DNA from 2 places in the Cedecea sp. NFIX57 genome. Region 1 is predicted to be linked to the other one. Evidence: predicted binding sites of a transcription regulator. Region 1 holds the regulator's gene; the other holds the start of a gene.
The links. Region 1 encodes PhoB, which activates phosphate uptake and scavenging genes when phosphate is short. Its sites were predicted from a motif close to CTGTCATAAAACTGNCNNAT; they were not measured.
Positions count from the first base shown of each region.

Region 1 (12,494 bases):
CGGCGTCAGCATATCGGTCCATTTTTCAAAATCTTCCAGCTCATGCTGAGGGCGCTGGGTAAACAGGTTATAGGCAATGCGCACCGTCATCTGCTTTTTGCTGTGCAGCTCGTCGATAACCTGGTAATCCTCTGGGTAGTTCTGGAAACCACCACCCGCGTCGATCGCGCTGGTCACTCCGAGGCGGTTCAGCTCACGCATAAACTGCCGAGTTGAGTTCACCTGCATCTCCAGCGGCAGCTTTGGTCCTTTTGCCAGCGTGGAATAAAGGATCATCGCGTTAGGCTTCGCCACCAACATTCCGGTTGGATTTCCGTTGCCGTCACGGACAATCTCACCGCCCGGCGGGTTCGGCGTCTCTTTGGTGTAACCCACCGCTTTCAACGCAGCGCGGTTAAGCAAGGCTCTGTCATACAGGTGCAGAACAAATACCGGCGTATCAGGCGCAGCTTCGTTTAGCTCTTCGATGGTAGGCATGCGCCGTTCGGCAAACTGAAACTCTGTCCAGCCCCCCACCACGCGAACCCACTGCGGAGACGGGGTGCGCAACGCCTGTTCTTTTAACATGCGCAGGGCATCAGCCAGCGAAGGCACGCCTTCCCAGCGCAGCTCAAGGTTGTAGTTCAGTCCGCCGCGAATCAGGTGCAGGTGCGAATCGTTCAGGCCAGGGATCACCGTGTGGCCTTTCAAATCGATGACCTGACTACCTTCTCCGGCAAAGCTCATCACATAGGCAGTGCTGCCCGCCGCCAGAATTTTTCCGTCTTTAATCGCTACCGCTTCGGCCAGCGGGTTTTCTTTATCCAGCGTGTGAAACTGGCCATGAGTCAAAATCAGTGAGGCATGTTGAGACATAATCAGGGACTCCTGAGAAATCATGCTTTTTTAAGCCAACCAGCGAACAACTTCGTCACCATCGGCATCCAGAGCCAGACCACCAGCGCCACCACGCAGGCATCATTAAGCAAGTGCCCGGGAAGCGTGCCGCGTAAGCCAGGGAACAACATGCCCGTCACCCACGGCACAAGGTTGGTGCTGGGGAAGATAACCAGTAGCGTGATCAGAAACTGCTTCCACTGCGGCGGGCGTTTTACCGTGGCGCTTTCCGGGGTAAACCAGAAGGCCGTTTCGGTGTGCACCTGCACTTTGTCGTCATCGGCAAGCGAAGATTTGATCTCTTCCACAAGGCGATGGCGTTCAGGGGAGTCAGTCCAGGCATTGAGATGTTCGAGCGTGTCGAAGCGAATCACCACGTTATAGGTGTCGTTCCCGGCCGTGGGGCGAATCACATGCACCCCAAGGTGACCGGGGAAACGAGCGGCGGTCGGCATGATCTTTTCCAGCCATTGCTCGTAGCGAGCGGCCTCGCCGGGCCGGATTGCGTGGGTGATCACCAGCGTAACGGTATTGTTGTCGGCCATGCCGCAATTCCTGAGTCAGAATGGGGAGGAAAACGGAGCGGCGACCCCGCCCCGAGTGTGATCTATCAGGCTTTACGTTCCGGCACGCCGTGAACCATCGTATAAGCGTAGTCGACGCCCATGCCGTAAGCCCCGCTGTGCTCACGAACCAGGTTCATCACCGCGTCGTAAGTTTCTTTGCGTGACCAGTCGCGCTGGTACTCCAGCAGAACCTGCTGCCAGGTCACCGGCACGGCCCCGGCCTGCACCATCCGGTCAATCGCGCGCTCGTGGGCATCCACAGAAGTCCCGCCAGAAGTGTCGGTCACTACATAAACTTCAAAGCCTTCCTCCAGAGCCATCAGCGCCGGGAAGGTCAGGCACACTTCGGTCCACAGCGCTGAAATAATCAGTTTTTTACGGCCCGTCGCCTTCACCGCCTCAACAAAGGCTTTATCTTCCCAGGAGTTCATGGAAGTACGTTCAATGGGCTTAATTTCAGGATGAACGGCTAATAATTCAGGCCAGATATAGCCGCTGAAGCTTTTGGTTTCGACGGAGGTATAAATCGTCGGCACCTTAAATATTTTGCCCGCCTTTGCCAGTGCCACGGTGTTATTTTTCAGGGTCTGGCGGTCGATATTCGCCACGCCGAAAGCCATTTGCGGCTGATGATCGATAAAAATAAGGGCGGAGTTAGTTGGGTCGATCAGTTCACGAATAGACATTTTATTCCCTCAGCTATCAATGAGTTATTAAGGTATCCATCTCTGGATGACGCCTTTATTTTCTGCATACTGCCGCAGGGTTGATAGCCGGAATTTTCTAACGTCTTATTTAATTTTTTGGTGATAGACTTTTGCAAGGACAAAGCCCCGAACGGACTATTACTATGCGCGTGAATTTAGATGTGCTGCTTATTCTTGATGCCCTAGACAAGCACGGCAGTTTTGCCGCCGCCGCTGAATCGCTGTTTAAAACGCCAGCCGCGCTGAGTTATATGGTGCAGAAGCTGGAAAACGATCTGAATATTAAACTGCTGGATCGTTCGGGCCATCGGGCCAAATTCACCGATACCGGCAGGATTGTGCTGGAAAAAGGGCGGATGGTGCTCAGCGCCGCGAAGGATCTGGAAAGCCAGGCTTTGCGCTCCACCTCCGGCTGGGAAAAAACGCTGACCATTGCGCTGGACGGTTCATTTCCCTTCCACCTCCTGCTACCGCTGATGAACGAGTTCTACGCTCTCGACCAGCAGACCACGCTTAATTTTACCCACCATACGCTGGCGGGCGCCTGGGAAGAGCTGACCCACAACGGCGCGAATATCATTCTCGGCGCGATTAACGAGCCGCCGACGTCATCCGAGTACTCCTACAAGATGCTCGGCACGCTGGACAACGTGTTTGTCGTCTCCCCCAATCACTCGCTGGCAAAAGTGGAACATGTGCTTTCCAGCGACGAAGTTTGCCACCATCGTGCGGCCATCATTGGCGATACGGCGCGTTACTGCCAACCAATCAACACCAATTACATTGAAGAGCAAGAGCGCGTGGTGGTGTACGACTTCCCCAGCAAGGTCGCTATTCTGGTATCAGGCCTGGCCTGCGGATTTTTACCCCGCCACATCGCCCAACCACTCCTGAACAGCGGCAAACTGATTGAAAAACCGGTTGTGTCGTTCCGCCAGACGGACGTGACCTACATCGGCTGGCATAACCGGGGCGAAGGCCTGGCCGCACGCTGGTGGCGAGAAAAGATCATTGAAGGGAATTTGGTCAATGCCCTTTATCAGCCTCCGACGGAGAGCTAAACCTCTCCCCGCCGGGTAGACGACCTAAAGACTGCGCCAGACAGCGGCGCTGACGGCAGGCAAGTTCAGCTCGCGGTTATTTAGCGCCGCCTCGCCTTCGATCTGCGTCCAGGCTCTGCCGCTCAGCAAGGCATCCCACGGAAGGGTGACCTGAGCTGCATTGCCACGGTTGATTGCCACAAGAACACGTTCGTTTTGATAAGCCCGCACAAACACCACCACGTCCTGCTCAGCGTAGATGACCCGGCAACCGCCCTGACGCAACGTCCGGCTTTGCTTACGCAGCTTGCCGAGCCGCTGATAAAGCGCCAGCAGATCTGAATCCTGATCTCGCTTATTCCACGGGAAAGGCTTGCGGCAGAAAGGATCGTTGTTGCCATCCAGCCCCACCTCATCACCGTAGTAAATACAAGGCACGCCGGGCCAGGCGTACAGCCAGATGACGGCCAGCGGCAAGCGGGCAACGTCCTTCCCAAGAATTGATTTAAAGCGAGCGGTATCGTGGCTGTCGAGCTGGTTAAACATACGCAGTTGCTGCTGATGGGACAGCGCCGAGCGATACTCTTCCATCCAGGCAATACAGGTTTGGGCGTCAATATCCTGAGGCTCGTAGGAGATATCGGTGTTTGCCAAAAACCCCCACAGCGGGAAAGTAAAACCGCGATAGTTCATGGCTGCATCTTCGGCATCGGCCTGCAGCCACTGTCGGGCATCGCCAAAGTGCTCGCCGAGGACGTACGCATCTCGTTTGGTTTCTTTTGCCGCCCGGGTAATGCCGCTGACGTGCAGCAGGTTATTTTTCGCTCCACCATCTTCGCCCAGCATATGCACCACGTCCAGCCGCCAGCCGTCAATGCCCCAGGGCTCCCGCAGCCAGTGCCGCACAATGCTTTGCTCGCCGCGATAGATCTCGTCCACCAGCGTGGCCGAGCGATAATCCAGCTTAGGCAGGCTGGAGTAGCCCAACCAGTCCAGCGCCAGCCCTTCATCAGAAAAACTGTACCAGTCGCGCCACGGCGACTGCGGGTTATGGCAGGCGCCGTTCTCACCGTGCTGATGCCTGTCAAACCAGCCGTGGGTATCGCCGCTGTGGTTAAAAACGCCGTCCAGCATCAGCTTCATGCCCTGTTTGCGCGTATTTTCCCTCAGCCGCAGGAAAGCGGTGTTACCGCCAAACTGCTCGTCCACCTGCCGGTAATCCTGAGTGTCGTACTTATGCACGCTGGGTGCGGTAAAAATCGGGTTCAGGTAAAGCGCCGTCACGCCGAGCTTTTTCAGGTACGGCAGTTTTTCGCTGATGCCGTCCAGATCGCCGCCGTAAAAGGTCGATCCTCCGGCTTCCCCGGTTAAAGGCTCATCCCACTTCCGGCGGACGATCTCCCGCCCGGCCGCATGATGAAAATAGACGTTATCCTGCTCCGGCTGGCGATTAGCCCCGCGCGCAAAACGATCCGGGAAGATCTGATAGAACACCTGATCCTGCACCCAGTCCGGTCCCTCATCCGGCGTATCGAAGGCGAACTGTTCCAGCCGGGCCGGAGGCGTTTTCTGGAAGCCCTGAGGCGTGTACCAGCGCTGCCTGTTCTGCCAGAGCAGCTTAAAGCTGTAGCGACGGCGTGGTTGTCCTTCAGCGGTATCAAGAGTGACTTTCCAGGCGACTACGCCCTCAAGGGGAGCGAGTTTCTGGCGCACCATGACCAAAGAGATCTCTTCGTTATCTTTTTCGCCGCGCAGAATCACTTTTTCCGGCAGGTCGTCCCCCGCCAGCCACAGGGTGATGACAAGGCTGCGTTCCCGCTTCTGGATAAACGGTGCCACCGGCAGGTGCCAGGCATTCAACATAGTAACTTTCCCATCGCTTAAAAATGACGCCACCTTGCCACAGCATAAGGCTTTATCACTCATCATTCCGGGTTAATTTGGGGGAGGACAGGAGGGGTGGAGACGGGGAATATTTGCCCCCTCACCCCGACCCTCTCCCCAGAGGGGCGAGGGGGAAAAACGAGTGAGGAGAACGCTATTTATCCCCTCTCCCTTCCAGGCAAAAGGAAAAAGAAGCAGCGGAGAACTCTATTTATCCCCTCTCCCTGCCAGGGAGAGGGTTAGGGTGAGGGTAAAAACCAGACACGACGTTCTAGCCGAATCAGTCACTAAACCGGCAGTGACTGAGCCTTCAGCCGGCGCTTAACAACCCAGCCGATAAGCAGCAGCGCAATCCAGCCGCAGCCCACGTACAGCGAAATACGGGTATCCGGGTGGTAGCCAATCAGCCCGATAATAAACACCAGGAACACCAGGCCCACCACGGTCGTCGCCACGCCGCCAGGGATCGGGAATTTCAGCGCTTTCGCCTCTTCCGGCGACAGGCGGCGGCGGAAGGCAATCTGCGACAGCAGGATCATTATCCACACCCAAACGGTGGCGAAGGTTGCCAGCGACGCAATCACCAGGAAGACGTTCTCCGGCATGATGTAGTTCAGGTACACCGCCAGCAGCAGCGCGCAGGCCATCACCACAACAGTGACCCACGGAATACCGTTACGGGAGGTTTTAGCGAAGATTTTAGGCGCGCTACCCTGCTCGGCCATGCCATGCAGCATGCGGCCCACGCCAAACACATCGCTGTTAATCGCCGAGAGCGAAGCCGTGATAACCACAAAATTCAGAATACCGGCCGCGGCGGTGATGCCCATATGCTGGAAGGTCATCACAAACGGACTGCCTTCGGTACCCACCTGGTTCCACGGATAGATGGACATGATGACGAACAACGTCCCCACGTAGAACACCAGAATACGCAGCGGCACGGAGTTAATGGCGCGTGGAATGGATTTCTGCGGCTCTTTCGCTTCACCTGCGGTGATGCCAATAATCTCAATCCCGCCGTAGGCAAACATCACCATCTGCAGGGACATGATCATGCCCAGCCAGCCGTTGCTGAAGAAGCCGCCGTTGCTCCACAGGTTATGGATGCCGGTCGCCTGGCCGCCGTTGCCAATCCCCCACACAATAATGCCGATCCCGGCAATAATCATGATGATGATGGTGGCTACTTTAAAGAACGAGAACCAGAACTCCAGCTCGCCGAACACCTTCACGCTCATCAAGTTAATGGCGCAGATAATCAGCACCACGCTAAGCACCCAGACCCAGTGCGGCACCGCCGGGAACCAGATACCCATGTAGATGCCGAACGCGGTCACGTCAGCGATGGCAACAATCAAAATCTCAAAGCAGTAGGTCCAGCCGGTAATGTAGCCTGCCAGCGGCCCAAGGTTGTCCTGTGCATAGCGGGAAAACGAGCTGGCCGCAGGGTTGTGCACCGACATTTCGCCCAGAGCGCGCATGATGATATAGGCCGCCACGCCGCCGATGATATACGCCAGCAAAACGCTCGGCCCCGCCATTTTGATAGCGTCCGCCGAACCGTAAAACAGCCCTGTGCCAATCGCCGACCCCAGCGCCATAAATCGAATGTGCCGGGTGCTCAAACCGCGCTTGAGCTTGTTGGTGTTTTCCATGAATCCAAGTACCACGCTTTACAATAAAAAAACCACGGAGGACGACTCCGTGGTTACTTAGCAATCAAAAACTTAGTGGGCGGCGGAGGTGACCTGGCGCCCTGCTGCTTTGTCCCAGATGGCGGTGATCACCACCATCGCAACGGTCGGCAGCAGCCAGGCAAGTCCCTGATCCGCCAGCGGCAGTTTCGCCGCCCAGCCAGGCAGCATGTCGCTGATGGCCGATGCCTTAATGCCGTCAATGATACCAAACAGCAGGCTTATCAGCATCGCCGGGGCAATAACGCGGGTGGAGTTGTTCCACCACGGACGAGTAAAACTCAGCACCACCAGGGCAATACAAGGCGGATAAATTGCCGTCAGTACCGGGATCGAAATCTGAATCAGGTGGCTCAGGCCCAGGTTGGACACCACCATCGAGAACAGACCCAGGATAAACACCAGCGAACGGTAAGAGAGCGGCAGATACTGACTAAAGAACTCCGCGCAGGCACAGGTCAGGCCAACGGCGGTCACCAGGCAGGCCAGGAAAATCAGCGCCGCCAGGAAGAAGCTACCGGCTCCACCAAAGGTATGTGCCACATAAGCGTGCAGGATTGCCGCGCCGTTAGCTTTCTGGTCGACCAGATTCGCGCTGTCGGAACCGAGGTGGAACAGCGCCAGGTAGATAACCGTCAAGCCGATACCGGCAATCAGGCCAGCCCAGATAGTGTAGCGGGTCAGCAGGCGTGATTCGGTCACACCGCGAGAGCGCGCGGCATTCACGATAACAATCCCGAACACCAGCGACGCCAGCGTATCCATCGTCAGGTAGCCGTTCACGAAGCCGTTAGAAAACGCCGCGTTTTGATAGGCTTCAGTCGCCGTACTCAGGCCACCGGCTGGCCACAACACCGCCCCGGCCGCCAGGATAAGCAGCGCGATGATTTTCACCGGTGCCAGCACGTGGCCCACGGTATCCAGCAGCTTACCCGGATAAAGAGAAATCCCGATCACCAGCGCGAAGTACACCAGGCTGTAGATAAACAGCGGCATATCGCCCATGCCGGTCAGCGGGGCAATCCCCACTTCAAAGGAAACGGTAGTGGTACGCGGCGTGGCAAACAGCGGCCCTACGGCCAGGTAACAAACTGTCGCCAGCAAAATACCGGCGCGGCGGCCAATCGGCGAGCTCAGGCTGTCAATACCGCCGCCCACGCGGGCAATCGCCACGATAGTCAGAACGGGTAAACCTACCGCCGTGACCAGGAAGCCAAGCGCCGCCGTCCAGACGTGCTCGCCAGCCTGTAAGCCAACCATAGGAGGGAAAATGATGTTGCCCGCGCCCACAAACAGCGCAAAGGTCATAAAGCCCAGAGCGATGATGTCACGAGATTTCAAATGATAGGTCATAAAATAAAGCAGCCTGTGGATGTGTGGTGTTGAAAATACTCAAATTTTTAAACCGACGTTCAGTCCAAATAACGTTCGGTAAAAACGCGGTTATTACCGGTAACGACAGCGGAATATGCTTCTCCGGATCGGTGGCGAAGAATAGTTAGTCGAATTACCACGCAATTTCAGTCGGTCTGGTAATAACAGGGGGGCAATTAAAACGCTTATAGCGTTTGAAGACAAGAAGGGATCGGGAAACCAGAAATATATCCTTTAAAAATACGCATAAGCAGTGAATAAAGTTGATTATACGCTTTTGTTATGGCTTATCATTCGGACAAAAAAGCATCAATTCGATATTCATCACTTAACGAGTGGTGAAAATACAAACAAAAAGGCCAGAAAACTGGCCTGTGGAAAGCGAACTTGACGGCTGCGGTGAATTAATGTGCAGCCACCGCTGACTCATGGGCGATTAAGCGCTCGGGCAGAATGAACGAAAACGTCGATCCCTGCCCCGGCACGCTTTCGATATCAAGCCGCGCATCATGATGGCTAAGGGCATGCTTCACGATAGCCAGCCCAAGCCCGCTGCCCCCGGTCTGCCGGGAGCGCGCTTTGTCTACGCGGTAGAAACGCTCCGTCAGGCGCGGAATGTGCTCGGCGGAGATCCCCGGCCCGGTATCCTTCACGCTGAACGCGACGCCGTGAGGCAGCCGGCGCCAGGTGACGGTGATGTGTGTCCCGGCTGGCGTGTGATTCACCGCGTTATACACCAGGTTAGAGATCGCGCTACGCAGCTGTTCTTCGTTGCCGTAAACCTGAAGCCCTGGCTCAACGTTAAAAGTGAGCGTTTGCTTCTGCTGGCTCAGCGTCTGCGCTTCACGTTCAACCACGCGCAGCATCAGCGGCACGTCGATTTTCTCATTCATCGACAGCGTGGGGGCGGCTTCAATGCGCGACAGCGTAAGCAGTTGCCTCACCAGCCCTTCCATGCGAGAGGTTTGCTCGCGCATGGTATGCAGCGCTTTGTCCCGCAGCGGCCCTTCCAGAGCCTGATCCTGCATCATCTCCAGATACCCCTGCAACACGGTCAGCGGCGTGCGTAGCTCATGGCTGACGTTGGCAAAGAAGTTGCGGCGGGCGCCTTCAAGCTGGTGCATCTGCGTGACGTCACGCGCCACCATCAGCCACTGCCCGTCGGCGTAAGGCATCACGCGGAACTCAAGATGACGGCCATTGTTCAGCACCAGAGTCAGTGGGCGACCAAACTGCTGCTTCGCCACGTATTGCGAGAATTCAGGGTAACGCAGCAGGTTGAGGATATTTTGGCCGCTGTCGTCCGGCCAGCGCAGGCCAAGCAGCAGCTGTGCCAAGCCGTTACACCAAAAAATGGTGCCTTCTTCGGTGGTCAGCACGACCGCATCGGGCAGAGATTCTGCCCCGCTTCGGAAGCGTTTGATCAGGTTGCCTAACTCTTTGCGGCGCTTTTTATTACGTAGCTGCATCTGGTGCAGCCCGTAGAGCAGAGGTTCCCAGCTTCCCCGCCCGGGCGGCGGGGTCATGCTGCGGTCAACCCACAGCCACCAGGAGAGACGAAGTAAATTCCAGAAATGCCAGCTTAGCAGGGCGGTCACTGCCGCCAGTAAAAACCACGGCAGGTGGCCAAAAATCAATCCGAGAATTGCCGCTGGCATACAACAGAGCACCAGCTCCAGTACCAGCCTTTTCCATGACAGCCGTTCCAGCACGCGTCACGCTCCTGTCAGCATATTAAAAACGGGTTGAAAAACGATAACCCGTGCCGCGAACTGTTTGCACCATTTTGTCATGACCACTTGTTTCCAACGCTTTACGCAGGCGACGAATATGCACGTCTACGGTACGGTCTTCAACGTAAACGTTCGTTCCCCACACGTTATTAAGCAGCTGTTCACGGCTGTAAACGCGCTCCGGGTGGGTCATAAAGAAGTGTAACAGCTTAAATTCAGTTGGCCCCATGTCGAGCGGATCTTCGCCGGTCATCACGCGGTGTGAGGACGGGTCAAGGCTCAGCCCCTGCATCTCAATCACTTCTTCCACCGCCATCGGGGAAATACGGCGCATCACCGCTTTAATACGCGCCACCAGCTCTTTAGGCGAGAACGGCTTAGTGATGTAATCATCGGCACCGACTTCAAGGCCACGCACGCGATCTTCTTCTTCGCCACGCGCGGTCAGCATCATCACCGGGATTTCGCGGGTCAGCGCTTCACGCTTCAGGTGCTTGATAAACTGGATCCCGGAACCGCCTGGCAGCATCCAGTCCAGCAGGATCAGGTCGGGGAAAGGTTCAATCAGCAGGTTAACCGCGCTGTCATAATCTTCCGCCTCTACCGACTGGAAGCCATTTTGCTCGAGCACAAAGCTCACCATTTCACGAATCGGAGCTTCATCTTCTACGACTAAAATGCGTCTCGCCATGATTTACCCTGTTGAAAAGAGACCATCTCTTATTAATTGTGCGCCAGTATGCGTCAGATTTGTGACAGATTTATGAAAAAGATGACGGCCAGATATTTCACCTTTTTGAATTATGACAGCCACGGATTTTTACTGACGGTTACGCTGCCAGCTCAATAGCTTATAATCGGTAATTCGCCTCTTTGCCATGGGACAGGTTATGCGCATTCTCCACACATCAGACTGGCACCTCGGCCAAAACTTCTATACCAAAAGCCGGGCTTCTGAACATCAGGCCTTTCTCGACTGGCTGTTAAACGCCGCGGTCGAACATCAGGTGGATGCGATCCTCGTCGCGGGAGATATCTTTGATACCGGCTCGCCGCCGAGCTACGCCCGTGAAATGTATAACCGTTTTGTCGTGCAGCTACAGGGCACCGGCTGCCAGCTCGTGGTGCTGGCGGGGAATCACGATTCCGTAGCCACCCTGAATGAATCCCGCGAACTCCTGGCCTGCCTGAATACCCGAGTGATTGCCAGCGCTCGCCATAACAAAGATGAACAGGCGCTGGTGCTCAACCAAAAAGACGGCACGCCGGGGGCGATTCTCTGCCCTATTCCTTTCCTGCGCCCTCGCGATATTCAAAGCAGCCAGGCGGGGCTGTCCGGCCATGAAAAACAGCGTTCTTTAATGGAAGCCATCAGCGAACATTATCAGCAATGTTATGCCGCCGCCGTGGCGCTTCGCGGTGACCAGCCGCTACCGATTATCGCCACCGGGCACCTGACCACGGTGGGCGTGACGAAATCCGATGCGGTGCGTGACATTTATATTGGCACGCTGGACGCTTTCCCGGCGCAGCACTTCCCGCCCGCTGACTACATTGCGCTCGGGCATATTCATCGCGCGCAAAAAATTGGCGGCACGGAGCATATTCGCTACAGCGGCTCACCGATTCCGCTGAGCTTCGATGAAACCGGCAAAGCCAAAACCGTTTTTCTGGTGACATTCAACGGCGGAGCGCTAACCAGCGTCGAGCCTCTGGAAGTCCCCATCAGCCAGCCGCTGGCCATCGTGAAAGGGTCGCTGCGCGAAATCGAGCAGCAGCTTGAACAGTGGCGAAACGCGCCTGCCGAACCCAACGTCTGGCTGGATATCGAAATCGCCACCGACGAATATCTGCACGACATGCAGCGCCAGGTACAGGCGCTGACCGACGATTTACCGGTTGAAGTCGTTCTGCTGCGCCGCAGCCGCGAACAGCGCGAACGGGTGATTGCCAGCCAGCATAAAGAGACGCTGAGCGAGTTAAGCGTTGAAGAGGTTTTTGAGCGCCGGCTGAGTCAGGAAGAAACCAGCGAGGAACGCGCCGCCAGGCTAAGAACGCTGTTTGCCCAAACCCTTTCAGATTTGCACCAGCAGGAGGAACAGGCATGAAGATCCTCAGCCTGAGGTTAAAAAACATCAACTCCCTGAAAGGCGAGTGGAAGATTGATTTCACCCAGGAGCCTTTCGCCAGCAACGGGCTGTTTGCTATCACCGGACCCACGGGCGCGGGCAAAACCACCCTGCTGGATGCCATTTGCCTGGCGCTGTACCACAAGACCCCGCGCCTCAACACCGTGTCGCAGTCGCAAAACGACCTGATGACCCGGGACACTGCAGAATGCCTGGCCGAAGTCGAGTTTGAGGTAAAAGGCACGGGCTACCGCGCTTTCTGGAGCCAGAATCGCGCCCGCAACGCGGCGAACGGCAATCTCCAGGCACCGCGCGTGGAGCTGGCTCAAATCGAAGATGGCAAAATTCTCGCCGATAAAATCAAAGACAAGCTGGAGATTATCGCCTTCCTCACCGGCCTGGACTACGACCGCTTCACCCGTTCGATGATGCTCTCCCAGGGGCAGTTCGCCGCCTTTTTAAACGCCGACGCAAACGACCGCGCCTCG
Region 1 is NZ_FXAS01000004.1:121,133-133,626, reverse strand. It holds gene B9Y90_RS04525 (amidohydrolase) at 1-855, opposite strand, end outside; gene B9Y90_RS04520 (antibiotic biosynthesis monooxygenase) at 876-1,421, opposite strand; gene B9Y90_RS04515 (hydrolase) at 1,487-2,128, opposite strand; gene B9Y90_RS04510 (LysR family transcriptional regulator) at 2,293-3,210, shown strand; gene malZ (maltodextrin glucosidase) at 3,235-5,052, opposite strand; gene proY (proline-specific permease ProY) at 5,361-6,731, opposite strand; gene brnQ (branched-chain amino acid transporter carrier protein BrnQ) at 6,804-8,123, opposite strand; gene phoR (phosphate regulon sensor histidine kinase PhoR) at 8,549-9,856, opposite strand; gene phoB (phosphate response regulator transcription factor PhoB) at 9,879-10,568, opposite strand; gene sbcD (exonuclease subunit SbcD) at 10,768-11,985, shown strand; gene sbcC (exonuclease subunit SbcC) at 11,982-12,494, shown strand, end outside.

Region 2 (12,494 bases), on a different contig from region 1:
GCGCTGGCCGATCGCGTTAACATCCTGCTTTACCATCCTCAGCATCAGCGGGTGAGCTTTTACGGCAAGGATAAACACGGCAAGGAACTGCACTACGAAGATGAAATGGCACTGGCCAACGGCCCGGTACGCCGCATACTGTCTCGCCCGGAGGCATTGATTTGCAGCCAGCAAGAGTTCGATGAAACCTGGCCGCAAATGGCGAGCCTGGATCTGTACGCCTCTTTTGGCCGTTACTGCCTTTTGCCCCTGGCCTCAGAAGGAAAAATCTTTGGGGGCTGCGAATTTATCCGCAATCGGGCTGACGCCTGGACGGAAAAAGAGCTGAACCGACTTTATACCCTGGCGCAAATTGTCGGCCTGGTGACCGAGCAAATCCAGACCCGGCTCAATTCGAGCCACGATCACCAGTTATTGTGCCAGGAGCGCGACGATTTTCGCATCCTGGTGGCCGTCACCAACGCGGTATTGTCGAAGCTGGACCTGGACGAACTGATAAGCGAGATTGCCCGCGAAATTCACTACCACTTCGCCATTGATTCCATCAGCATCGTGCTGAAAAGCAGCCGCAAATCGCGGCTCACGCTTCACTCCACTCATTTTGTTGATGAAGCCTCGCCGATTCACGATCAAAGCGATGTGCTTGAAGAAGGCACCCTGTCAGAACGCGTCTTTAAAAGCGGCGAAATGCTGCTGCTCAACCTTTGCCCTGGCGACAAACTGGCGCCGTATGAGCGGATGCTGCTGGAGATGTGGGACAACAAACCACAGACGCTTTGCCTGCTGCCGCTGAAGTTCGGCCCCAATATGCTGGGCGTCCTGAAGCTTGCCAAATGCAGCGAGCAGGGCTTTACGCCAGCCAACCTCAAGCTGCTGCGCCAGATTGCCGAACGTATTGCCATCGCGGTGGATAACGCCCTCGCCTACCAGGAAATCAACCGCCTCAAAGAGAATCTAGTGGATGAAAATCTCTACCTTACCGAGCAAATCAATAACGTCGACAGCGATTTTGGCGAAATTATCGGGCGCGGCGAGGCGATGTCTATTGTGCTTAAGCAAGTTGAGATGGTGGCCAGCAGCGACAGCACCGTGCTGATCCTCGGCGAAACCGGCACCGGTAAAGAGCTAATTGCCCGGGCGATCCATAACCTGAGCGAGCGCAACAGCCGCCGAATGGTAAAGATCAACTGTGCCGCGATGCCCGCTGGGCTGCTGGAAAGCGACCTGTTCGGCCACGAGCGCGGGGCGTTTACCGGGGCGAACAATCAGCGCATCGGCCGCTTTGAGCTGGCGGACAAAAGTTCGTTGTTCCTCGACGAAGTGGGCGATATGCCGCTTGAACTGCAGCCCAAGCTGCTGCGGGTGCTGCAAGAGCAGGAGTTCGAGCGCCTCGGCAGCAATAAGATTCAGGAAGTGGACGTACGCCTGATCGCCGCCACTAACCGCAACCTGAAAGAGATGGTGGCCGACCGGGAGTTCCGCAGCGATCTCTATTACCGGCTGAACGTGTTTCCTATCACTCTGCCACCGCTGCGCGAACGCCCGGAAGATATCCCGCTGCTGGTGAAATCCTTCACCTTCAAAATAGCCCGCCGCCTGAACCGCAACATCGACAGTATTCCGGCGGAAACGCTGCGCGCCCTGAGCCGCATGGAGTGGCCAGGCAACGTGCGTGAGCTGGAAAACGTGATTGAACGGGCGGTGCTGTTAACCCGGGGCAGCGTGCTGCATCTTTCCCTGCCGGAAATGGATCACCGCCCTCCCCTGGAACGCCATATTTCTCCGGGTGTGGAAGAAGAGAGACGTGAAGATGAGGACGAGTACGAGCGCATCCTGCGCGTACTGAAAGAGGCTAACGGCGTGGTGGCCGGGCCTCGTGGCGCTGCCCAGCGCTTAGGACTGAAGCGCACCACGTTACTTTCCCGGATGAAGCGCCTGGGGATTGATAAAGACGCGCTTTAGCCGGAAACTGGGCATAACCCTACATTTTTGTCTGGAACCTGAATCATGGCGATTATCCCCAAGAACTATACGCGGCTGGAAAGCGGTTACCGCGAAAAGGCGCTGAAGCTTTTTCCGTGGGTCTGCGGGCGCTGCTCCCGCGAGTTTGTCTATTCCAATCTGCGTGAACTGACCGTTCACCATATGGACCACGATCACACCAATAACCCGGAAGATGGCAGCAATTGGGAGCTTTTGTGCCTGTATTGCCACGATCATGAACATTCAAAATACACCGAGGCCGACCAGTATGGCTCCACGGTGATTGCCGGAGAGGACGCGCAAAAGGACGTGGGCGAAGCAACCTATAATCCGTTTGCCGACCTTAAAGCGATGCTGAATAAGAAAAAGTAAGCGCCCTCCGCTTAGAGGGATATCACGTCCCTCTAAGCGAAATCATTTCGCCTTTTCCCTTCATTTTTTCCAGACGCTGCCGATAACTTAGACAAGCATTCACTCCGTACGGTTGGGTTCTGAGGCCGGGTTATCACTTGAGGTTAAAATGGATAGTTTTCAGAAAGATATCGATGAAAGGGCCAACCTGGCGTTATCCAACAAGTTCGAGCTGCTGCTGTTCCGCTTAGGCACCAGCCAGCACGACAGCAAGTCCGAGCTGTACGGCATCAACGTTTTTAAGCTGCGTGAAATTGTGCCGATGCCGAAGATTAACCGTGCCGCAGGCATGGAATCGCCGCTGCTGGGCATGGCCAACATTCGCGATCAGATTATCCCGGTCATCGATCTACCTGCCGTGACGGGTTGTAAGCCGACCACTGGCCTGAATTTATTACTGATCACCGAATATGCCCGCAGCACCCAGGCGTTTGCCGTGGAGTCCGTGGAGAACATTATTCGCCTCGACTGGAGCCAGGTGCACGCCGCCGAAGCAGGGGTCAGCAGCCGCAACATCACCAGCATCGCCACAATTGACGACCCGTTGACCGGTAAAGACCTCGCGCTGGTGCTGGACGTGGAGCAGATCCTTTATGACATTATCCCGTCCGGGAGAGATGTGAATATCGCGGCTATCGAAGAGAAGACCTATACCCTGAAGCCTGGCGCGGTGGCTATCGTCGCCGAAGATTCCAAAGTGGCGCGTTCGATGCTGGAGCAGGGCCTGAAGGGGATGGGCATTCCGGCCATCATGCACGCAACCGGCCTGGAAGCCTGGGAAAAAATCAAGCTTATTGCCGCCGATGCCAAAGCGTCCGGCACGCCGATCACCGACAAAATCGGCCTGGTGCTGACCGACATCGAGATGCCGGAGATGGACGGTTTTACCCTGACCCGCAACATTAAGACCGAGCCTTCGCTGAAGCACATTCCGGTGGTGATCCACTCCTCGCTGTCCGGCAGCGCCAACGAAGATCACGTCCGTAAAGTCGGTGCCAACGGCTATGTCGCCAAGTTTGACGTCGCCGAGCTTTCTTCCGTCATCCACAAAGCGCTGGAAGACGCCGCCACCCGCTAAGAATTAAGCAAAAGGCCCGGAAACCGGGCCTTTTCTCTATTTGAGCCAGAACACTTCTTTGAGCGAGTCCCCACGATAGCCATCACCGCCAGTTATCTCCTCTTCATATCTTCGCGTCACGACCGGGTAACAATTCGCCGTTACTCTGAAAAAATGGCTTTTTACCCGCTGCGTTATAGCCGTAAGCCGTGGTTTCATGAAGAAAAGTTATAACCACACGCTAAGTACGGCATTGATAAACATTTTCAATATCATTTAATTAACTATAATGAACCGACTGATTACGCGGCGTTAACAGCATTACAGCCGCTCTACGTTAATGGAGACGATGAATATGAGCTATACACTGCCATCCCTGCCTTACGCTTACGACGCGCTGGAACCGCATTTCGACAAAGAAACCATGGAAATCCACCACAGCAAACACCACCAGGCTTATGTCAACAACGCGAACGCCGCGCTGGAATCCCTGCCTGAGTTTGCCAGCCTGTCTGCTGAAGAACTGATCGCTAAACTGGATCAGCTGCCTGCGGATAAGAAAACCGTGCTGCGTAACAACGCCGGTGGCCACGCTAACCACAGCTTCTTCTGGAAAGGCCTGAAAAAAGGCACCGAGCTGAAAGGTGACCTGAAAGCCGCTATCGAGCGCGATTTCGGCAGCGTTGACGCGTTCAAAGCTGAGTTCGAAAAAGCAGCCGCTACCCGTTTCGGCTCCGGCTGGGCGTGGCTGGTGCTGAAAGGCGACAAACTGGCTGTAGTGTCTACTGCTAACCAGGACAGCCCGCTGATGGGCGAAGCTATCTCCGGCGCTTCCGGCTTCCCGATTGTGAGCCTGGACGTTTGGGAACACGCTTACTACCTGAAATTCCAGAACCGTCGCCCGGACTACGCGAAAGAGTTCTGGAACGTGGTTAACTGGGACGAAGCAGCAGCACGTTTCGCCGCTAAAAAATAAGGTTGCAATACGACCTTAGAGAAGCGAGCCTGATGGCTCGCTTTTTTTATGTCTATCTCGCAGGGAGTCGCTTATGCATCGCTATCCACTTCAGGTTTACGTTGGCCAGATCCGTGATTACGAAGGGAGTCGGCCCAGCGCCATCGCCAAGGTTCAGGTGGACGGCGAACTCCGTCTGACCGAGCTTGGGCTGGAGGGCGACGAGCAGGCGGAGAAGGTGATTCACGGCGGGCCGGACAGGGCGCTGTGCCACTATCCACGCGAGCATTATCAGTACTGGGCGCAACTCTTCCCGGAAAAAGCGGAGCTGTTTAACGCCCCGGCCTTCGGCGAAAACCTGTCCACGGAAGGGATGACGGAAAAGAACGTCTGTATGGGTGATATTTACCGCTGGGGTGAAGCGCTGATTCAGGTGACTCAGCCTCGTTCGCCCTGCTTTAAGCTGAACTACCATTTTGGCGTAGAGGATATGGCAACGCGGATGCAGGAAGCGGGCTACTGCGGCTGGCTTTATAGAGTGATTCTGGCGGGGAATGTTTCCGCCGATGCACCGCTGGAGCTGGTTTCCCGCGTTAGCGATGTAACGGTGGCAGAAGCTATCGCCATTGCCTGGCATATGCCTTTTGATGATTCGCAATATCATAGGCTTTTGTCTGCAGCAGGACTGTCGGTAAGCTGGAGTAGAACGATGCAGAAACGGCGGATTTCAGGGAAGATCGAGGATAATTCGCGGCGTTTGTTCGGGAAGTAACGGCCCCTCACCCCAGCCCTCTCCCCAAAGGGGAGAGGGGGGTAGCAGAGTACTTACTCTTTCGGATCTTTACCCGCCAGCAGCTTGTCCAGTTCATCGCCGCCCACGTGACGGAAATCCTGCCCCTTCACGAAGTAGAAGATGTATTCGCAGATGTTCTGGCAGCGGTCACCGATACGCTCGATAGAACGGGCGCAGAACAGCGCGGTCAGCACGCTTGGAATGGTACGGGAGTCTTCCATCATGTAGGTCATCAGCTGGCGCACGATACCTTCATATTCCTGGTCAACTTTCTTGTCTTCGCGGTAAATACGCACCGCTTCGTCCAGATCCATACGCGCGAAAGCGTCCAGCACGTCATGCAGCATCTGCACGGTGTGGCGCCCCAGCGATTCCAGGCTGACCAGCAGCGGCTGGTGCTGCTGAGAGAATTTCTCCAGCGCGGTACGGCAGATTTTGTCCGCTACGTCGCCAATACGTTCCAGCTCAGCAATGGTTTTGATGATCGCCATCACCAGACGCAGGTCGCTGGCGGTCGGCTGGCGTTTGGCGATGATGCGCACACAGGCTTCATCGATCGCCACTTCCATCATGTTGACCTTCTGGTCACCGGCGATAACGCGCTTCGCCAGCTCGCTGTCCTGGTTGTGCATCGCGGTGATCGCGTCGGAGAGCTGCTGTTCTACCAGCCCGCCCATCGTCATCACCTGAGTACGAATGTACTCCAGCTCGGCGTTGAACTGGCCAGAAATGTGTTTGTTTAAGTTGAGGTTATCCATCGCGCTCTCCAAATCAACCGTAGCGGCCAGTAATGTAATCTTCGGTTTGTTTCTTCGCTGGCGTAGTAAACAGCGTATCGGTTTCGCTGAATTCGATCAGCTCGCCGAGGTACATAAACGCCGTGTGGTCAGAACAACGCGCCGCCTGCTGCATGTTGTGGGTCACGATCACTACGGTATAGTCTTCTTTCAGCTCGGTGATCAGCTCTTCGATACGCCCGGTGGAGATCGGGTCAAGCGCTGAACACGGCTCGTCCAGCAGCAGAACTTCCGGCCGAATCGCGATCCCGCGAGCAATGCACAGACGCTGCTGCTGACCACCGGAGAGGCTGTAGCCGCTCTGGTGCAGTTTATCTTTAGTTTCGTTCCACAGCGCGGCTTTGGTCAATGCCCACTGCACGCGTTCATCCATGTCGCTGCGGGACAGCTTTTCAAACAGACGCACGCCAAAAGCGATGTTGTCGTAGATGGACATCGGGAACGGCGTCGGTTTCTGGAAAACCATACCGACTTTGGCACGCAGCAGGGCGATGTCCTGGCTCTGGGTGAGAATATTTTCGCCATCCAGCAGGATTTCACCTTCTGCACGCTGCTCAGGGTAGAGCGAGTACATTTTGTTAAAGGTACGCAGCAGGGTGGATTTACCACAGCCTGACGGCCCGATGAAGGCAGTAACCTGGTTTTTCGCGATATCCAGATTGATGTTCTTCAGCGCGTGGAACTTACCGTAGTAGAAGTTCAGATCGCGAACCTGGATTTTGCCTGGGGCTAAATCAACCTTACTCATCTGTGTCTTAATCTCCGTCCGGCGCCGCGAAGGCCGCGCCGTAAAATTTAACCGTGTTTACTCTTCGAGAAAATCACGCGCGCCAGAATATTCAGCAGCAGCACGCAGAGGGTAATGATCAGCACCCCTGCCCAGGCCAGCTGTTGCCACTCGGCAAACGGGCTCATAGCAAATTTGAAAATGGTCACCGGCAGGTTGGCGATAGGCTGCATCATGTCCGTGCTCCAGAACTGGTTGGAGAGGGAGGTGAAGAGCAGCGGTGCGGTTTCGCCAGCGATACGGGCAATCGCCAGCAGCACGCCGGTGATAATCCCGGAGACGGACGCCTTAAGCGTAATCGCGGAGATCATCTTCCATTTTGGTGTTCCCAGTGCGTAAGCCGCTTCGCGCAGGCTGTCCGGCACCAGTTTCAGCATGTTTTCAGTGGTACGAATAACGATAGGCACCTGCAGCAGCGCCAGCGCAATCACGCCCGCCCAGCCGGAGAAGTGTTCCATTTTCGCTACCACAATGGTGTAAACGAACAGACCGACCACAATAGACGGCGCGGACAGAAGAATGTCGTTAATAAAACGAATCACTTCGGCCAGAGCGGATTTACGGCCATATTCGGCCAGATAAATCCCGGCCATGATGCCCAGCGGCGTACCGATAACGGTCGCCCACAGGATCAGCAGGCCGCTGCCCGCGAGGGCGTTAGCAAGGCCACCGCCAGCGGTATTTGGCGGCGGCGTCATTTCGGTAAACAGTGCCAGCGACATACCGTCGATACCGCGGGTCACCGTGGAAAACAGGATCCACACCAGCCAGAACAGACCGAACACCATGGTCGCCATAGAGAGCGTCAGGGCGATGCGGTTTTTCATGCGGCGACGCGCCTGCATTTTACGGCGCGACTCAGCCAGTGCCGCGCTGCTTTGCATTTCCATCGTGGTCATGAGCGAGCCCCTTCGTTTTTCGCCAGGCGCATAATCATGAACTTAGAGATAGCCAGTACGATAAAGGTAATCACAAACAGAATTAAACCAAGCTCCATCAGCGCGGCGGTATGCAGGCCTGATTCGGCTTCGGCAAATTCGTTCGCCAGCGCAGAGGTAATACTGTTGCCCGGCATATACAGCGAAGCGCTGTCTAGCTGGTAGGTGTTACCGATGATAAAGGTCACCGCCATGGTTTCACCCAGCGCACGACCGAGGCCAAGCATCACGCCGCCAATCACGCCGTTTTTGGTGAACGGCAGCACGATGCGCCAGATCACTTCCCAGGTGGTGCAGCCGATACCGTAAGCGGATTCTTTCATCATTACCGGCGTTTGTTCGAAAACATCGCGCATCACGGAGGCGATGTACGGGATGATCATAATCGCAAGGATCACACCGGCGGCAAGAATACCGATACCAAACGCAGGGCCAGAGAACAGCGCGCCAACGATAGGCACGGCAGAAAGCACGTTGCCTACAGGTTCCTGGAAGTAAGTCGCAAACAGGGGAGCAAAGATAAACAGGCCCCACATGCCGTACACGATACTTGGAATAGCCGCCAGCAGTTCAATGGCGATACCCAGCGGGCGCTTCAGCCAGCCGGGTGCAAGTTCTGTCAGGAACAGGGCGATACCAAAGCTCACCGGGACCGCAATCAGCAGTGCGATAAACGAGGTTACGAGGGTTCCGTAAATCGGCACCAGCGCGCCGAAGACTTCATTAGGGGCATCCCACTCTTTGGACCAGAGGAAGGAGAAGCCAAACTTCTCAATGCTCGGCAGCGAGGAGATAAACAGCGAGATGATAATCCCACCCAGCAGAAATAGCACAATCAGCGCAGCCAGTCTTACCAGCGCACTGAAAATTACATCGCCTTGTTTGCCAGGGGCTTTAAACGTCGGCTTAGTCACAGCCATAGCGTACTCTTTGTGGTTGCTGAATAAACCGGGGTAACATACCTGTTACCCCAGATTTTTGCACTTAGTACAGCGCCTTACCGGAGCTGTCTTTTACATTGGTCTTCCATGCAGCGCGAACTTGCTCAACCACAGAGGCCGGCAGCGTTGCATAATCCAGGGCGTTAGCTTCTTTCGCGCCAGATTTGTATGCCCAGTCAAAGAACTTCAGCACTTCTGCGCCCTGCTCTGGGTTTTTCTGCTCTTTGTGAACCAGGATGAAGGTGGTGGAGGTGATTGGCCACGCTTCGTCACCTTTCTGGTTGGTCAGATCCTGTGCGAAGGATTTGCTCCAGTCAGCGCCTTTAGCCGCGTTAGCAAAGTTTGCTTCGGTCGGGCTTACTGGCTTACCGTCAGCGGACAGCAGCTTGGTGTAAGTCAGGTTGTTCTGCTTAGCGTAAGCGTATTCCACGTAGCCGATAGAGCCAGGCAGACGCTGTACGAAGGCCGCGATGCCGTCGTTACCTTTACCGCCCAGACCGGTTGGCCAGTTAACGGTAGAGCCTGCGCCAATTTTAGATTTCCACTCTTCGTTCACTTTAGACAGGTAGCTGGTGAACACGAAGGAAGTACCGGAGCCGTCAGCACGACGAACAACCGCGATGTTCTGATCCGGCAGTTTGTGGCCTGGGTTCAGCTTAGCAATCGCCGGGTCGTTCCATTTTTTGATGGTGCCCAGGTAGATGTCACCCAGAGTTTTGCCGTCCAGAACCAGCTCGCCAGACTTGAAGCCAGGCAGGTTAACAGCCAGCACCACACCACCGATTACGGTAGGGAACTGGAACAGGCCTTCTTGCTGTAATTTGTCATCCGCCAGAGGGGCGTCAGAAGCGCCGAAGTCAACGGTGTTAGCAATGATTTGCTTCACGCCGCCGGAGGAACCGATACCCTGGTAGTTCACCTTGTTACCAGTTTCTTTCTGGTAGGTATCTGCCCACTTGGCATACACCGGCGCAGGGAAAGTTGCACCAGCGCCAGTCAGGCTTGCAGCTGCAAACGCAGTAGAAGCGCTCAGAGATAAGGTCGCGGCGACAACAGTTGCGACAGTGGTACGCATAACGTTCATAATGTCTCCTGCCAGATGTTCGTAAATTGTTGTTTAATTAAATACAGGGTAGAAAATAGGACAGTTTGGTGACAGTTAAATGTACGAATTATGACGGTTTTATGACAATGCAGTTTGACAGAAAAATCCAAGCCAAACCCACTCATCATCACAATAAAAATCAAATAGTTATAATTAAATAGCAAGCAATAAAAAAGCTGCCCGTAGGCAGCTTATTCTTCAATATTTATGACAACAGCTTATTCTACTGTTACCGATTTCGCCAGGTTACGCGGCTGGTCCACGTCGGTGCCTTTGATCAGCGCCACATGGTAGGACAGCAGCTGCAGCGGGACGGTGTAGAAGATAGGCGCAATCACCTCTTCCACATGCGGCATCTCGATGATGTGCATGTTGTCGCTGCTGGTAAAGCCAGCGTCACGGTCGGCGAAGACATACAGCTGGCCGCCGCGGGCACGAACTTCCTCGATGTTGGATTTCAGTTTTTCCAACAGCTCATTGTTCGGAGCCACAACGATGACCGGCATGTCAGCATCGATCAGCGCCAGCGGGCCGTGCTTCAGCTCGCCAGCCGCATAGGCTTCAGCGTGAATATAGGAGATCTCTTTCAGTTTCAGCGCACCTTCCATCGCGATCGGGTACTGATCGCCACGGCCAAGGAACAGCGCATGATGTTTGTCAGAGAAATCTTCCGCCAGTTGCTCAATGCGTTTGTCCTGGGACAGCATCTGCTCGATACGGCTTGGCAGCGCCTGCAGGCCATGCACGATATCTTGTTCAACCTGTGCGTCAGCGCCTTTCAGGCGGCTCAGCTTAGCCACCAGCATCAACAGAACGGTCAGTTGAGTGGTGAACGCTTTGGTTGAGGCCACGCCGATTTCCGTTCCGGCATTGGTCATCAGCGCCAGGTCGGATTCACGCACCAGAGAAGAGCCTGCCACGTTACAAATCGCCAGCGAACCAAGATAGCCCAGCTCCTTGGAAAGGCGCAGCGCCGCCAGGGTGTCCGCCGTTTCACCAGACTGGGAAAGGGTGATCATCAGGCTGTTGCGGCGCACGGCAGATTTGCGGTAACGGAATTCAGAGGCAATTTCGACATCGCAAGGTACGCCGGCCAGCGCTTCGAACCAGTAGCGGGACACCATGCCTGAGTTATAGGACGTGCCGCAGGCGACAATTTGAATATGCTCAACCTGAGAGAGCATTTCATTGGCTTTTGGCCCCAGTTCCGTCAGATCAACTTCGCCGTGGCTGATACGCCCGGCCAGGGTGTTTTTGATGGCGTTCGGCTGCTCGTAGATCTCTTTCTGCATGTAATGGCGGTAAATACCTTTGTCGCCAGCGTCATACTGCAGGTTAGATTCGATGTCCGGGCGCTGAACCTGCTCGCCTTTGGTATCAAAAACGGTCACCGCGCGGCGAGTTACTTCGGCGATATCACCCTCTTCAAGGAAGATGAAGCGACGGGTCACCGGCAGCAATGCCAGTTGGTCAGATGCGATAAAGTTTTCACCCATGCCCAGGCCGATAACCATCGGGCTACCGGAACGCGCGGCCAGCAGAACATCCGGGTTACGGGTGTCCATGATTACGGTGCCGTAAGCGCCGCGTAGCTGAGGAATAGTGCGAAGGACAGCATCACGCAGCGTGCCACCCTGTTCCAGCTCCCAGTGCACCAGATGAGCGATAACTTCGGTATCCGTCTGGGAGACAAACGTGTAGCCGCGAGATTGCAGCAATTCACGCAGCGGTTCATGGTTTTCGATAATGCCGTTGTGTACGACCACAATGTGGTCGGAGACATGTGGGTGAGCATTAGTTTCTGAAGGTTCGCCGTGCGTTGCCCAACGGGTATGGGCAATCCCGGTGCCGCCATGCAGAGCGGTTTCTTCCGCTGCTTCCGCCAGTTTCTGTACTTTACCCAGACGACGTAGACGGGTCATATTGCCCTTGTTGTCCACAACCGCCAGGCCCGCAGAGTCGTACCCGCGGTATTCCAGACGACGGAGTCCTTCAAGAAGGATTTCAGCGATATCACGTTGCGCCACTGCGCCAACAATTCCACACATAATTTTTAAGTCCTGAGAATGGCGTTAGCCATGTGTTGTCGCTGACCTGTTTATTCCGGTTTTCCGGAGCCCCGAGCCTTGTAGAGAGTGGGGTTATTTTTATGGTTACTGCCTTTGGGTGGAGCGTTTTCAAGAACGACCCTCACCCCAACCCTCTCCCTGAAAGGGAGAGGGAGGAAATCTTTTTTAATTCAGCGCCTTCACCTTGATAGCGCGAGGGGAAATTACTTTTTCTTCACCGGACGCTGCCAGCCCTGAATGTGTTTCTGTTTTACGCGGCTGATCACCAGTTCATTTTCAGCAATGTCGCGCGTCACTGTCGTCCCGGCGCCAATCGTGACACCGCTGGCCACGGTGACCGGTGCCACCAGCTGAGTATCAGAGCCAACAAACACGTCATCACCAATAATAGTTTTATGTTTGTTCGCGCCATCGTAGTTGCAGGTAATTGTGCCCGCACCGATGTTCACGTTATCTCCAATTTCGGCATCACCGAGGTAGCTCAAATGGCCCGCTTTAGAACCTTTCCCCAAACGAGCTTTCTTCATTTCAACGAAGTTGCCGACATGAGCGCCTTCCGCCAGTTCCGCGCCAGGGCGCAGGCGGGCAAATGGCCCGATGGTGCAGGCGGCTTCAAGCGTCGCATCTTCAATCACCGTATACGGACTGATTTCGCAGT
Region 2 is NZ_FXAS01000016.1:90,579-103,072, forward strand. It holds gene flhA (formate hydrogenlyase transcriptional activator FlhA) at 1-1,962, shown strand, start outside; gene yajD (HNH nuclease YajD) at 2,008-2,355, shown strand; gene B9Y90_RS15320 (chemotaxis protein) at 2,504-3,472, shown strand; gene sodA (superoxide dismutase [Mn]) at 3,807-4,427, shown strand; gene yiiM (6-hydroxyaminopurine reductase) at 4,501-5,178, shown strand; gene phoU (phosphate signaling complex protein PhoU) at 5,232-5,957, opposite strand; gene pstB (phosphate ABC transporter ATP-binding protein PstB) at 5,971-6,744, opposite strand; gene pstA (phosphate ABC transporter permease PstA) at 6,792-7,682, opposite strand; gene pstC (phosphate ABC transporter permease PstC) at 7,679-8,641, opposite strand; gene pstS (phosphate ABC transporter substrate-binding protein PstS) at 8,706-9,746, opposite strand; gene glmS (glutamine--fructose-6-phosphate transaminase (isomerizing)) at 9,986-11,815, opposite strand; gene glmU (bifunctional UDP-N-acetylglucosamine diphosphorylase/glucosamine-1-phosphate N-acetyltransferase GlmU) at 12,040-12,494, opposite strand, start outside.
Region 2: pstS (phosphate ABC transporter substrate-binding protein PstS) is a predicted target of PhoB. The motif match lies at 9,802-9,821, and genes of this name have one in related genera.